3 regions of the Paenibacillus favisporus genome follow, and region 2 is predicted to be linked to each of the others. Evidence: a T-box and tRNA genes for the amino acid it is inferred to sense, from the RefSeq annotation. Region 2 holds a T-box; the other regions hold tRNA genes.
The links. The T-box of region 2 lies ahead of leuS (leucine--tRNA ligase). A T-box ahead of a tRNA ligase gene usually reads a tRNA of that ligase, here a tRNA-Leu.

Region 1 (4,841 bases), on a different contig from region 2:
GACCTCATGGACGTCATGAGCAATGAAGAGCTGCAAGCTTGGGTGGAGCGGATTTCGGAGGAAAGCTTCGGCCTGCCTTTCAGGCATAGGGCCACGTTCAACCGGAGATTATCCACAACGGGCGGGCGCTATTTTATGAAAAGCCATCATATCGAGATCAATCCCCACCAGCTGGAAGCGAACGGGCGGGAGGAAGTGGAAAAGATCATCAAGCATGAGCTGTGCCATTACCATCTGCACCTGACGGGAAGGGGGTACAAGCACCGGGATCCGGATTTTAAAATGCTGCTGCAGCAGGTAGGGGGAAGCCGTTACTGCCAGTCGCTGCCTTCGGCGCGCGAGCGTAAGGTTCAGCCTTACCGGTACCAGCTGGTTTGCCGCCAATGCGGGATGGTATATCTGCGTAAACGCAAGGTCGATCCCCGCCGTTACCGGTGCGGGAAATGCGCTGGAAATCTTCGCTTGAACAAGCTTGACTCCGCTACAAAATCATGATAAATTATTTGGTGTTACCATATAACAACGTTCCCTGATAGCTCAGTTGGTAGAGCACTCGACTGTTAATCGAGTTGTCACAGGTTCGAGTCCTGTTCGGGGAGCCAGTTTCTTGGAGAGATACCCAAGTGGCTATAAGGGGACCCTCTGCTAAGGGGTTAGACTGCGTAAGCGGTGCGAGGGTTCGAATCCCTCTCTCTCCGTTTTGAGATACTTCGTAAGAAAGCTCCCACCGCCTTTGCGGCTGGGGGCTTTTTGGTGTAAAGGGATGAGAACCCTCGAGGGAGGGGTCGTCGGAGCATAAGCTTCGGGAGGATGGGCATCGCAGTCTCGAACGAAGTGAGAGTATCCCTCTCTCTCCGTTTTGAGATACTTCGTAAGAAAGCTCCCACCGCCTTTGCGGCTGGGGGCTTTTTGGTGTAAAGGGATGAGGACCCTCGGGGAGGGTTCGTCGGAGCAACAAAACAACCCCCATCCATCATTGGACAGGGGGCTGTTTGGGCAAATCCTCAAAGCTTTATTTTTCGTCTTCGTACTCTTCCCGCATGCCTTCAATCGCTCTTTCGCGCTTGGCGTTTTTGTGTTGAAGGTTGTGTACTTCCTGACCGGAAATTTCCTCGGCGTGTTCGGCCAAATAATCGTTGGTTTCGTTAATGTTGTCCTGCGTGTTGATAATGGCGGTTTTGATCTTTTCCGCGTTATCAGAACGGTCGTCTGGTTTAGCCATTGATTTTGTCTCCTTGTCGTGTGTTGATGTCATTGACGTGTATAGGATGCCAAATAAGGGATGATTTTATGCCCGGGAATAGGAGAGGAATGGCAACGACACTTTTTTTAAAAATATTACAAAAAGGGCTTGCCAACCTTTTTTGTTCTATGCTATACTCAGTCTTGTCGTCAAGAAAGTGATGTTACGATATGGCCCGTTGGTCAAGGGGTTAAGACACCTCCCTTTCACGGAGGTAACATGGGTTCGAATCCCATACGGGTCACCACTTTCATTGCTTGCAACAGGGATGAGAATCCAATTATGGGTTCGTCGAAGCGCTGCATCGTTAGGATCAGCTTCGCAGTCTCGAACGAAGTGAGAGTATCCCATACGGGTCACCACTTTCATTGCTTGCAGCAGAATAAGAATTCCAATATCTGTACCATCTATAGCTTATGGGCGCACAGGTTGTGGATCATCGAGAGCCATTAGCTCAGTTGGTAGAGCACCTGACTTTTAATCAGGGTGTCGAAGGTTCGAGTCCTTCATGGCTCACCAGTTTTTTAAAATAGCAGTTCCCTTTAAACGTGCGGTAGTGGTGGAATGGCAGACACGCTATCTTGAGGGGGTAGTGGGCGTACGCCCGTGGAGGTTCGAGTCCTCTCTACCGCACCATAATTTGATTAATGACAATCCTTGCGATGGGCAAGGATTTTTTTGTTATATCCGTATTCTGCATTATTGGACATGGAACCGGGTTGCGTGGCAAGCGGGTTTCTGGAATACTGAGAGTAATATACTTTGCAAACGCTGTCAAAGGAGGGGAACATCGTGAACATACTCGTATTATGCGACGATCAATGGCATCCGGCCGATGTAGTGAAGGGAGGCTTGGAGCCGCTTCGGACAGGCGGGTTCAATTTTCACTACATTTTGGAAACCGATGCTGAATGGCTGGACTCGCTGGAAAGGTTGCTTACGGAATATGATTTGCTGATCTTGGCGAAATCCAATCGGGTCTCCGCGGTAAAAGAGCAACCGTGGCTCACAGCCCAAACCGGTGGTCTGCTGCAGCGTTACGTCAGCGGGGGTGGCGGTCTGCTCGTTCTGCACTCCGGTACGGTGGGTTACCGGGACATAGAGGACGTGCGCGGGCTGGTCGAAGGAGTCTTTCATCACCATCCGGAGCAGTGTCCGGTCACGGTCGAGCCTGTACAAGACACGGAGATTACCCGGGGAGTCCAAGCCTTCACGTTGCAAGACGAGCACTATTTCATGGATATGACCGACCTTAGTGACGTGAATATAATTATGGTGACCCGGTCGGTACATGGGGAGCAGCCGGGCGGATGGACCCGAACGGAAGGCGAGGGAAGGGTTTGCGTGCTGACACCCGGCCACAATTTGGCGGTTTGGCTGCATCCGGGCTACCAGCAGCTGCTGCGGCAAGCATTGACGTGGACCGCATTAGCGCCGAAAGGAGAATAAATCATGGACCAGGTTGTTTTGATTACGGAAGTTCACCGTCCGTGGGAATGCGCACTAGTTCAGGAATTCGCCAAAAAGGGATGGCGCGTCATGGCGTGCAGTCCCGCTCCCGAAGAGGAATTTCAGGACGCCTTTGATACGGATAAAATACATATCTTCACGATGGATACAAAGTCCAGAGAATCGGTGCAGCAGGCAGTCCGGCGGATTCAGGAGCATACCAGCCGGGTGGATCTGCTCGTTTGCGGAACGGCATCCAGCCAGGGCAGGGAGGCAGCCGGAATAGCCAAAATGTCGGCAGATCTCGTATTGGAAGATTACCAGGCGAATACGCTAGGTCCGATTCGTGTCATCGAGGCGTGCCTGCCTCTTATGGATAACGGGCTGCGAAGAATCGCGCTGCTGTCCGATGTCCAGGGCAGTTTGGGGCTTGGACTTTCGGGGGCAGGGACAGGATATGCGATGTCCAAAGCTGCGCTGCATATGGCGTACACCATGCTGCATGGAGATCTGAGCGGGAAGGGGTTCACGTTCCGGCTGTTTGAGCCTGGATCGGAGCTTGAAACGGGGGCTTCGGCTGAAACGGCGGTGGCTTATTTTACAGGGGCCCGGGAGGATGAAGAGCGGGTAGTTATGCTGGATTGGCGGGGACAGGAGATTCCTTTATAACGGGCTTTAAAAGGAGGTGCTTACGGATGAGCAGAAGCAGAATCGCCGTTGTTACAGGCGCGGACCGGGGGTTGGGACTCGGCATCACAAAAAGGCTGCTGGAGCTGGGCTGGGACGTTTTTGCCGGGAGTTATCTGGCGGATTGGCCGGAATTGACGGAGCTTAGACAGAAAGAGCCGGAGCGGCTGCATGTCATTCCGCTGGACGTTGCCAGCGATGAGAGCGTTCAGGCGGCCAGCCGGGAGGTTGAGCGCAAGACTGATCGGGTGGATGTGCTGATCAATAATGCGGGGATCGCCACGCGTTACCCCAGAACGATTCATGAAGAGCAGGTCGAGGAGGAACTGCTGCGAATTTACAACGTTAACGCGGTGGGGCCCATGCGGATGGCGCAGGCGTTTATGCCGCTGCTGAGAGCGGGGTCCGGAAAGCGCATGTGCTTCGTATCCTCGGAAGCGGGGAGCATCAACCGCAGCTTTCGCGATAACTGGTACGGGTACTGTATGTCCAAAACCGCGCTGAACCGGGGTGTTCAATGCCTGTTTGACGAACTCCGTTCCGAAGGCTTTACTTTTCGCCTGTACCATCCGGGCTGGGTCAGATCTTATATGTCGGGTGAGCTGAATACCGAAGGTGACCTGGATGCCGATGATGCGGCGCGCATGGCGGTGGCCTATTTTCTGCGGGATCGCTATGAAGGACCAGGGATTCAGGAGGAAGACCGGCTGGTCATGAGGGACTGGATGGGCAGGGAGTGGCCATGGTAGGAAGCTGATATGGAAAAAAGGAAAAAGCGCACCTTACGGCACACTGGAAGGGTCGGACCTAATTGGGGTGTCCGCCCGGACAGGCAGCCGGGGGTGCGCTTTTTGAAAATGATTATTAGAAGGTACGCCGGTGGACGTTTTGCTTAAATGTCCTTAAGGCGTTGTCTGCGGTGCCACGCGGTGGTGAGTGTGCTGCTCAAAGCTGTACGCCAGCTTGATCAGCTCCGGTTCGCTGAAGGCTCTGCCGAAGAAATCGATGCCGACCGGCAGATGGTCGCTGGTGAAGCCGGCCGGTACGGTGACCGTCGGCCAGCCGGTGAAGGAGCTTAGTTTAAAGGCGTCGCCCGCCACCTGCTCCTGGCCGATTTTCACGGCTGTTTTGGAGGAGGTCGGGAAGATAAGGGCATCCAGATGGTTATCCGCCATCATTTTGAGGACCGCTTCCTGTACGTATTTGGTGCGGAACAGGACGATGTCCTTGTACTCCTGGGCATCCAGCGATTTACGGTTGTTGCGGTCGATCAGGGCTTTTTCAATCGACGGGTCGTATTTGCCCGAAGCGATCAGCTCGTCCAAAGACTTGTAAGGCGTAGCGTCGCCGAGGGACTTCAGGTAGTCGTTGAATTGGAACTTGAATTCCCAGGCGCTTAGGCTTCCGTATTTGTTGATGAGATCGAAGTTCGGAATTTTGACGTTGTCCACCAACGTCGCCC
Region 2 (4,841 bases):
CGATTTTGCCGTTGACCTGAATGACGATTTCGACTTCCGATTCCACGGTCCAAGATTCGTCATAGGACGGCCACGGTACGTAAGTAATGCTCTCCTGATGGCCCAGACGCTCCCAAAGCTCTTCCGCGATGTGCGGAGCGAGCGGCGACAGCATCTGCACGAAGTTCTCGATCGCCAGACGCGGCAGCGCATCCGCTTTGTAGGCTTCGTTGATGAAAATCATCAGCTGGCTGATCGCGGTGTTGAAGCGCAGATTCTCCAGGTCGTCGGTCACTTTCTTGATCGTTTTATGCCATGTCCGCTTGAACTCATCGCTGCCATCGCCGTCAATAATTTTGCTGCTGAGGCTGCCGTCCTCGCTGACGATCAGGCGCCACACGCGGGAGAGGAAGCGGTGCGCGCCTTCCACGCCGTTCTCGTTCCAAGGTTTCGTCGCTTCCAGAGGCCCCATAAACATTTCGTACACGCGAAGTGTGTCGGCACCGAACTGCTCGACGATTTCGTCCGGGTTAATGACATTGCCGCGCGATTTGCTCATCTTCTCATTGTTTGTTCCCAGAATCATGCCTTGGTTGATCAGCTTCTGGAACGGTTCCTTGGTCGTGACGACACCGAGGTCGTACAGGAATTTATGCCAGAAACGGGCATACAGCAGGTGAAGCACCGCATGCTCGGCTCCGCCGATGTACAGATCGACAGGCAGCCATGCCTCCTGCTTCTCCGTCGAGCACAGCTCATCCGCATTATGCGGATCGATGTAGCGCAGGTAATACCAGCAGCTGCCGGCCCATTGCGGCATCGTATTGGTCTCGCGGCGGGCTTTCATGCCCGTCTCGGGGTCGATCGTCTCCACCCATTCGGTGACGTTGGCCAGCGGCGACTCCCCTGTACCCGACGGCTTGATTTGATCCACCTCCGGCAGCAGCAGCGGAAGCTGATCCTCCGGAACGGTCTTCATCGTGCCGTCCTCCAGATGCAGAATCGGAATCGGCTCGCCCCAATAGCGCTGGCGGCTGAACAGCCAGTCACGCAGGCGGTAGGTTACCTTGCCCTGGCCTTTGCCGTTCTCCTCAAGCCACGCGATCATTGCAGCGATGGCTTCTTCGGTGTGCAGTCCGTTCAGCGGGCCCGAGTTCACATGCTCCCCGTCCCCGGTATAAGCTTCCTCCTGCACGTTTCCGCCTTTGACCACTTCCACGATGTTCAGGCCGAATTTCTTGGCGAATTCCCAGTCGCGGGAATCATGCCCCGGCACCGCCATAATAGCTCCGGTTCCGTAACCTGCCAGCACGTAATCCGCGATCCAGATCGGCAGCTTCTCGCCGCTCACTGGATTGACGGCATAGGCTCCGGTAAACACACCGGTTTTGTCTTTGGCCAAATCGGTGCGCTCCAGATCGCTCTTGCGGGCTGCCTGCTCCTGGTAGGCCTTCACCGCATCCTTCTGTTCAGGCGTCGTAATGCGCTCTACCAGCTCCTGTTCCGGAGCGAGCACGCAGTAAGTGGCTCCAAACAGCGTGTCGGGACGGGTCGTAAATACCGTCAGCTTGGCGTCATGCCCCTCGATGTCGAACTGCACTTCAGCGCCCTTCGATCTGCCGATCCAGTTGCGCTGCATATCCTTCAGGCTTTCGCTCCAATCCAGGTCATCCAGATCTTCCAGCAGCCGGTCGGCATACTCGGTAATCTTCAGAATCCATTGGCGCATCGGCTTGCGGACGACCGGATGGCCGCCGCGCTCGCTCTTCCCGTCGATGACTTCCTCGTTGGCCAGTACGGTCCCGAGGGCTTCACACCAGTTCACAGGCACTTCGGCAACATAGGCGAGGCCGCGTTTGTACAGCTGGATAAAAATCCACTGCGTCCATTTATAATATTCCGGATCGGTCGTGCTGATCTCGCGGTCCCAGTCATAAGAGAAGCCGAGCGACTTGATCTGACGCCGGAACGTGTTAATGTTCTTGATCGTGATTTCCCGAGGGTGCTCGCCCTTATCCATCGCATGCTGCTCCGCCGGCAGGCCGAATGCGTCCCAACCCATCGGATGCAGCACGTTATAGCCCTTCATCCGTTTGAAGCGGGAGACGATGTCCGTCGCCGTGTACCCTTCCGGATGGCCGACATGAAGCCCGGCTCCGGACGGGTAAGGAAACATATCCAGCGCGTAAAATTTCGGCTTTTCAGGATCCTCTGTCGTCTTGAATGTGTGATGCTCATCCCAATACTTCTGCCATTTCGGTTCAATCACCTTGTGCTGGTAGCCCTGGCCTTGAACCTGCTCTTGGTTACTCATGCTCATTTGCCTCCTAAAATGCGCCCGCTGCCCGCCCGTTAGTCCTGGACGGCACGGCGCTCGTCTTTCATGTTTGCAACAAAAAAACCTCTCATCCATAGCGTATCATCGCTAGGGACGAGAGGTTTGATTCCCGTGGTACCACCCTAGTTAGCGGAGGACATGCTTTATCCCCGCTCCCTTTGCACCCTTAACGCGGGTGAATCGATGATCCTTGACGCGTTCTGCACGCGCTTCACATCATAGCTCAAAGGCGAGTTCATCCCAAATCGTCAACCGGCTTGCACCCACCGCCGGCTCTCTGCATGACATCCCTGGAACTAATACCCCTTATCATCGCTTCATTTGCAGTTTTTCATGGTTGAAACATTGAAACATATTATATATAAAAAAATCCATCGAGTCAACGTATCCAGCCTGGTGGACAAGCCCTACTTTTCCCGCCAAAAAACCCGCCAGCCGGAATTATTCCATGTCCGATAGGGAATTTTTTGTTATGATTAAACCAAAGGGAGGCGGAAAGTTTGAAGCGTAACCTCAGAAGGTACTTGAAATCGAAGCTGTTTTTGAAATATATATGGTCTTATCTGTTTATTTTGCTGCTTCCTCTCGTTTTTGTAACCGTCTTCATCTATCAAAGCGCCGCGGGCAACCTCCGGGAGGAAATCGAACAAAGCCATCTGAACCAGCTGACGCAGGCGGAAAGCATCGTCGACGGACGGATGAAGGAGCTCGGCGACATCGCCTCAAGGATCGCCTACGACGACCGCCTGATCTCTTACAGGGTCCATGATCCGTTCTATTCCCGCGAGGCGATCGACGCTCTGGATCAATATAAGTCAACCAGCTCCATCATCGGAGATGTATTTTTATATTTTCATCATGATGACCGGATTTACTCCTCGCAGGGGCTTAGCAGCCTGGACGTGTTCAGCGAGAAGTACATATTCCAGAATTGGTCCAAAGACAGCCTGATGGGCGATTTAAACGACGTGTCCTTTCCCACAATGCGTCCGGCGGACCGGGTGATCCGGGGCACTTACAGGCAGCAGTCGCTGCTTGCCTACCTGGTGCCGATTACGCCGAACAGCCCGAATCCCCACGCAACGGTCATGTATTTGATCGACGAGTCGGAGCTCACGGGTCTGATCGATTCCATTTTGGGCAGCTACAAGGGGCTGGCGTACATTTTCGACAACCACGGACAGGTGCTGGCCGCCAACAATCACGGCGAAACGATCAACGGCCTGGACACGGGACATCTGTTTTCCCTCGATCCGGGCATTCACAGCGTGGAGCTGGGCGGAAAAGCACATTCCGTCGTGTCCACCAAATCGGACATGAACGGCTGGACGTATGTGACGCTGATGCCAAGCGATCAGTTTTTCAGCAGCGTGCTGCACATCCGTAGCTTTATCATCATGCTGTTCAGCATCGTGGTGCTGGCAGGCATCGGCATCGCCCTGCTTCTGGCCCGCAGACAATATCACCCGATTTCGGCCCTGGTCGATTTCGCCAATTCGAAGTCCAGAAACGACCGGGGAACGGGAGATGCGCTCCTGCCGGGCAATGAACTGGAGCATATCCGCTCCGCACTGCAGGAATACAGCTCCCGTGCCGACCTGCAGGAACCGTACGCACGGAACCATCTCCTGCTGAAACTGCTCCAGCAGGGAGAAGACCGGGAGCTCGAGCCGGATCTGCTGGAAGCCTTTAATATCCGGTTTGACCGTTCGCAGTTTTTTGTCATCGCCATGGAACGAGGCGAGCTTGCTGACCCTTCCCAGGATTACCAGGATTGGCAGACGCTCGCTTCCCTCCTAGCCGAAGTGGACATCCCCGGGCTCCGGGCATCCGCTTACAGCGTAGAGCTGCCGCGCCGGGACCAGATGGCCCTCATCGTCTGCTTTGACCCGCACCCGGCGATGGAGAGCTTCATCCATATGAGCCGGATCGTCGATGCCGTCCGCAGCAATATTCTTGAGGCGTTCGACTTTAACCCCATCATGGGCGTCGGCACCGGATATTCACATGCGGGGCAGCTTAATCAGTCGTTTATCGAAGCCTGCTCGGCGCTGGAGTTCCATACTCCGTCGGAGAAAGGCGGTATTACGTTCTTTGAAAAACTGGCGCCGGCGAGCGAGGAAGCCTTCTGGATTCCGAAAAACGTGCTGCTGAAGCTGTCCCAAAGCTTGAAACAGGGCAGCCATGACGTCTCTGCCCACATGATCGGCGAAGCGATGACGAGCCTGAAAGAGGGCAGCCCATCACCGCTGCTCTCCCGCTGCATCTGCTTTGACATTCTCAATACGATGCTGAAGACCGCATCGGAGCTTGGCATCCACCATATTACGCAGGAGATTCCGACCAGCAGCGCTTTTCAGTCCCTGGATGAATTCGAGGGGCAGCTCAGGAAGCTCGCCTCCCATATCTGCACGCAGGTACAGCAGGAGACCAAGCATAAGGAGAGCTCGCTGAAGGACCAGATGCTCGGCTATATTGACCAGCACTTTATGGATCACAGCCTGAGCCTGGAGAGCCTGGCGGA
Region 3 (4,841 bases), 160 kb from region 2:
GCCATTCGTTATGTTCATCCCACTTGCGAAGCGTCCCCTTGACCCGGGAATGCAGCTTGTCGTTGCACAGGATAGTAACCCGCCTGCCGATCCAGTTCTTCATGGCCCTTTCGCCTCCTTTCGCATGAAAATGAGTTACCGGTCAGGAATCGCCCAATCGACCGGCTTGATCCCATGGGCTGCTAAAAACGCGTTGGCTTTGGAAAACGGCCTGCTTCCAAAAAAACCGCGGTGCACCGACAGCGGACTCGGGTGAACCGACTGGATCACCAGATGCTTTTTCCGATCGATAAAAGCTCCTTTTTTCTGGGCATGGCTTCCCCATAGAATGAACACGACCGGCTTATCCCGCTCATTCAGCTTCTCAATGACAGCATCGGTAAATCGCTCCCATCCTAATCCTTTATGCGAATTTGCCTCGCCATCCCGGACGGTCAGCACCGTATTGAGCAGCAGCACCCCTTGCTCGGCCCAATGCACCAGCGTTCCATGGTTTGGAATCGGCACGCCCAGATCGCTGTGCAGCTCTTTGTAAATGTTCACGAGGGAAGGCGGAATCCGCACGCCGGGTTTGACCGAAAAGCTTAGGCCGTGGGCCTGTCCGGGTCCATGATAAGGATCCTGTCCCAAAATGACCACTTTGGTATCCTCGTATGGGGTCAGCTTGAGCGCTTTAAAGAGGTCCTCTTTCGGCGGGTACACTTTGTGAAGCTTGTATTCCTTGGCCAGCTTATAACGGAGTTCCTGAAAATAGTCCTTTTCGGTTTCTTCCTTCAGCTGCTCGTCCCAATCGTTATTAAATATCATGAAGCATTTCTCCTCTCTCGTAAATATATAAACCTATTTTTATAGAAAAACGTCTGCCGACGCACAATCAATGAAAGTCAGACCGCATTGAACGGCAGCTAAAAAAATAAGCCGGCCCCGATCCGGACCAGCTTACCCTGTTCAACTTGTTCCAATCCAATGCCGAGAACCGGGCTCGAACCGGTACGGTAGTCACCTACCGCAGGATTTTAAGTCCTGTGCGTCTGCCAATTCCGCCATCCCGGCTTGTCTATCACTTTTGTGACGACAAAATTTAATATAACATGTTTTGCCTATACCGGCAATCCTTTAATTCCCATTCCTTTTACCGGCCATGAGCACAAAAAAACCGGCTCAGTCAAAGACTGAACCGGCTTCCTTCGAATGGTTTACCTGTATGCCGAGGACCGGGCTCGAACCGGTACGGTAGTCACCTACCGCAGGATTTTAAGTCCTGTGCGTCTGCCAATTCCGCCACCCCGGCATGCTGTTTCTTGCATAATGCTATATGGTGGGCCCTGAGGGACTCGAACCCCCGACCAGTCGGTTATGAGCCGACCGCTCTAACCAACTGAGCTAAGGGCCCTGATCAAGTATATACCGTACAGATAATGGCTGTTAAATTGGTTGCGGGGGCAGGATTTGAACCTGCGGCCTTCGGGTTATGAGCCCGACGAGCTACCGGACTGCTCCACCCCGCGTCATTAACCATATCAAATAGCGACAAGAATTAATATACAGCATATGTACCCACTGCGTCAAGTATTTATTTATGGAATTGGTGTTAGGACATCCTGGGGCCTGCCATGTCACGGCAAGAAGCGGACACCGTACCTGCCTCTCCTTGAACGGAAAATTTCAACGAGCCGCGGCTCTTCATAACCGTAAATCCAGCTGTCCTGCTCCAGCCTCTTCGCCAGGCACCCTGCCTGGAACTTCGTCCGGTAGAGCTTGCCGAAATACACCCACCGCATTGCTGCTAACCCCCCTTTCATAGATGAGCTGTTTTGATGCCTATTGTTGCCGCAAACGCGATGGTTCATTCATAGCAGCAGAAATGTCGGCTAGTAAAATGTCGAAAACGTTCGAAAAAAAGCGAGATTGCTTTGTGCTGAGCGAAAAAATCGTTTATACTGATAACTAAGTTGTTTAACATTTTAATTTTCAGGAAAGCGGGGAATGTCCATGGCAAAAACACATAAAAAGCTGTCTTTTGCGGATCTGGTCAAAAAATTTGTATTTATTACGGTGGGGGCCGTGCTTATGGCCGTCGCGCTCGAGGTATTTCTGGTTCCCAATGAAATCATCGATGGCGGCATCACCGGGATTTCGATCGTCTTATCCAAAGTGACGGCCTTTCCGCTCGGTATTTTTCTGTTTATTATCAACCTCCCCTTTTTATTTCTGGGATACAAGCAGATCGGAAAAACGTTCGCCTTTTCTACCCTTTACGGCATCGCCGTCATGTCTGTAACGACGCAGCTGCTGCATCATGTCAGTCCTTTTACCAATGAGAAAATATTAGCGGTCCTGTTCGGCGGCCTTATTCTCGGTCTTGGCGTCGGACTCGTCATCCGTTTCGGCGGCTCGCTCGACGGAACCGAAATTGTCGCGATTCTGCTGTCTAAAAAGCTCCGCATGCCGGTCGGCCAAATTATCATGATCATGAACGTCTTCATTTTCATTGTTGCCGGATTCGTATTCGGTTGGGATTCCGCGATGTACTCCATATTTACATACTATATGGCCTCCAAAGTGATGGATATCGTGGTCGAGGGTTTGAACGAGTCCAAGTCGGTCACCATCATCTCGAACGAATACGAGGAAATTTCCCAAACGATTCAGGATCGGCTGGGACGCAGCACGACCTTCATGTACGCCAGAGGCGGCTACTCGAAGGAAGATACACAAGTCATCTATTGCGTCGTCACCCGGCTTGAGCTGGCCAAACTGAAGGCGCTCGTGCAGGAGATCGATCCCAAAGCCTTTATTGCCATTGAGCATGTGTCCGATGTGCTCGGCGGCAATTTTGAGAAAAATGCCATCCACTAAAAGATTTGAAACCTCAAGCTTAAGGTTACAGCATGGTTCATCATCCGTGTAAACCACTTAAAAAGGCAGCCCTTAGGGCTGCCTTTGCTTTATCATTTTATAAATCCATTTGAGGAAATTCACACAAGTGTCGTCTTCTTAGTTTCCGAACGATGACGGATCTTCTCTCCACGCTTTGAGCGCTTCGACGTCCTCCTGCTGAATGGCTCCCTTTTCCAGGGCCACTTCCATCAGCGCCGCATAGTTGGACAACGTCTGCAGCGGAATCCCCGCTTCGGCAAAGGCTTGTACCCCTTTATCGAGCTGATAGCTGAAGATGGCGAGCACGGCGAGCGGCTCGGCACCGGCTTCCTTCACGGCTACCGCCGCTTTAAGCGAGCTGCCGCCGGTCGAGATCAAGTCTTCGATGACGACGACTTTTTGCCCCGGCTTGATGATGCCCTCGATCAGGTTCTCCTTGCCGTGTCCCTTCGCTTTATCGCGGATATAGGCCATCGGCAGATTCAGCTTCTGGGCAACCCACGCTGCATGAGGGATACCGGCCGTCGCCGTTCCCGCAATGACTTCCGCGTCCGGATACTGCGCCCGGATGATCGCAGCGAACGATTCGGCGATAAGCTCGCGGATTTCAGGGTAAGACATCGTCAGACGGTTATCGCAGTAGATAGGCGACTTGATGCCCGAGGTCCAAGTGAACGGCTGTTTCGGCCGGAGCGCCACCGCTCCGATCTCAAGCAAATGGGATGCGATACGTGCTGGAATTTCTGCTAGGGTAGTCAAGCTTCGATCATCTCCTTGATAATGTGTTCGGCAGCTTCACGCGGGTTTTCCGCCGCCGTAATCGGACGCCCTACGACGATGTAATGGCTGCCTTGGCGAATGGCTTCGCCCGGCGTCAGGACGCGCGCCTGGTCGCCTGCTGCGGAGCCCGTAGGCCGGATACCCGGCGTGACGGTGATAAATTGCTGGCCGCAAGCCTCGCGGATCAGCGCCGATTCCTGGGCCGAGGCGACGACGCCGTCCAGTCCGGCCGACTGCGTCAGCTTGGCGTAGTGTACCACGGCGTCCTGAACGCTGCCCTGAATGCCGATCTCGCTGTTGAGCGTCTCCTGGCTGGTGCTGGTCAGCTGGGTGACCGCGATAATGACCGGCCTGCTCAGTCCGGGATCGGCCGCAACCGCGGATTCGGCTCCATCAAGCGCGGCTTTCATCATCGCCGTACCTCCGGCAGCATGGACGTTAAACATGTCCACACCAAGACGGGTGATGCTCTCTGCGCCACCCCTTACCGTATTGGGTATGTCATGCATTTTCAGATCAAGAAATACGCTGTAGCCTTTTGACTTCAATTCCCGCACAAAAGCAGGCCCTGCAGCATAGTACAGCTGCATGCCCACCTTCAAGTAGCAGGGAATACCTTCAAGTTCGCGGACCAGCGCGGATGCCGCTTCGGCATCCGGGTAGTCCAGGGCCACGATCAAGCGGCCCGCCATTTCTGTATACTTATCATTCATGCTTCTAGTATTTCCCCCTTCTCAGTTCGCAAAAGCCGGCATGGCCTGCGAAGAGAAGTTGAGGGTATCCAGCATATTCATCAGCGCTCTGACCGTGTCCAGCGAGGTCATGCAGACTACGCCGTTCTCTACCGCTTCCCGGCGGATACGGAATCCGTCGCGCTGCGGCGTTTTCCCTTTGGTCAGGGTGTTGAACACGAACTGCGCTTCACCATTGCGGATCAGATCCAGAATGTTCGGTGTGCCGTCGCTGAGCTTCTGCACGGTCGTTACGTTGAGTCCGGCTTCGTTCAAAGCTTGAGCCGTACCTTCGGTTGCGTAGATCTTGTAACCAAGGCGCTTGTAGCCCTTCATGAGCTCCACAGCTTCTTCCTTATCCTTGTCGGCCACGGTGACGATGATCGCACCCGATGCCGGAATTTTCATGCCTGCGCCGATCAAGCCTTTGTACAGCGCTTTGGCGTATTG

Region 1: it has a tRNA-Leu gene. The T-box ahead of leuS (leucine--tRNA ligase) is inferred to sense a tRNA for this amino acid. The anticodon was not compared.
Region 3: it has a tRNA-Leu gene. The T-box ahead of leuS (leucine--tRNA ligase) is inferred to sense a tRNA for this amino acid. The anticodon was not compared.

The regions. Positions count from the first base shown of each region.
Region 1 covers NZ_JBEPLV010000008.1:174,502-179,342, forward strand. Annotated here, with positions in the region: gene ABID47_RS29450 (SprT family protein) at 16-495, shown strand; tRNA gene ABID47_RS29455 (tRNA-Asn) at 527-602, shown strand; tRNA gene ABID47_RS29460 (tRNA-Ser) at 610-698, shown strand; gene tlp (small acid-soluble spore protein Tlp) at 1,013-1,222, opposite strand; tRNA gene ABID47_RS29470 (tRNA-Glu) at 1,416-1,490, shown strand; tRNA gene ABID47_RS29475 (tRNA-Lys) at 1,687-1,762, shown strand; tRNA gene ABID47_RS29480 (tRNA-Leu) at 1,794-1,879, shown strand; gene ABID47_RS29485 (ThuA domain-containing protein) at 2,036-2,692, shown strand; gene ABID47_RS29490 (SDR family NAD(P)-dependent oxidoreductase) at 2,696-3,361, shown strand; gene ABID47_RS29495 (SDR family oxidoreductase) at 3,388-4,128, shown strand; gene ABID47_RS29500 (amidase family protein) at 4,282-4,841, opposite strand, start outside.
Region 2 covers NZ_JBEPLV010000001.1:213,172-218,012, reverse strand. Annotated here, with positions in the region: gene leuS (leucine--tRNA ligase) at 1-2,293, opposite strand, end outside; T-box leader at 2,404-2,639, opposite strand; gene ABID47_RS01020 (helix-turn-helix domain-containing protein) at 2,818-4,841, shown strand, end outside.
Region 3 covers NZ_JBEPLV010000001.1:370,348-375,188, reverse strand. Annotated here, with positions in the region: gene ABID47_RS01740 (hypothetical protein) at 1-103, opposite strand, end outside; gene ABID47_RS01735 (uracil-DNA glycosylase) at 136-804, opposite strand; tRNA gene ABID47_RS01730 (tRNA-Leu) at 968-1,053, opposite strand; tRNA gene ABID47_RS01725 (tRNA-Leu) at 1,206-1,291, opposite strand; tRNA gene ABID47_RS01720 (tRNA-Ile) at 1,317-1,393, opposite strand; tRNA gene ABID47_RS01715 (tRNA-Met) at 1,432-1,508, opposite strand; gene ABID47_RS01710 (hypothetical protein) at 1,617-1,781, opposite strand; gene ABID47_RS01705 (YitT family protein) at 1,993-2,859, shown strand; gene pyrE (orotate phosphoribosyltransferase) at 2,998-3,639, opposite strand; gene pyrF (orotidine-5'-phosphate decarboxylase) at 3,636-4,373, opposite strand; gene carB (carbamoyl-phosphate synthase large subunit) at 4,395-4,841, opposite strand, start outside.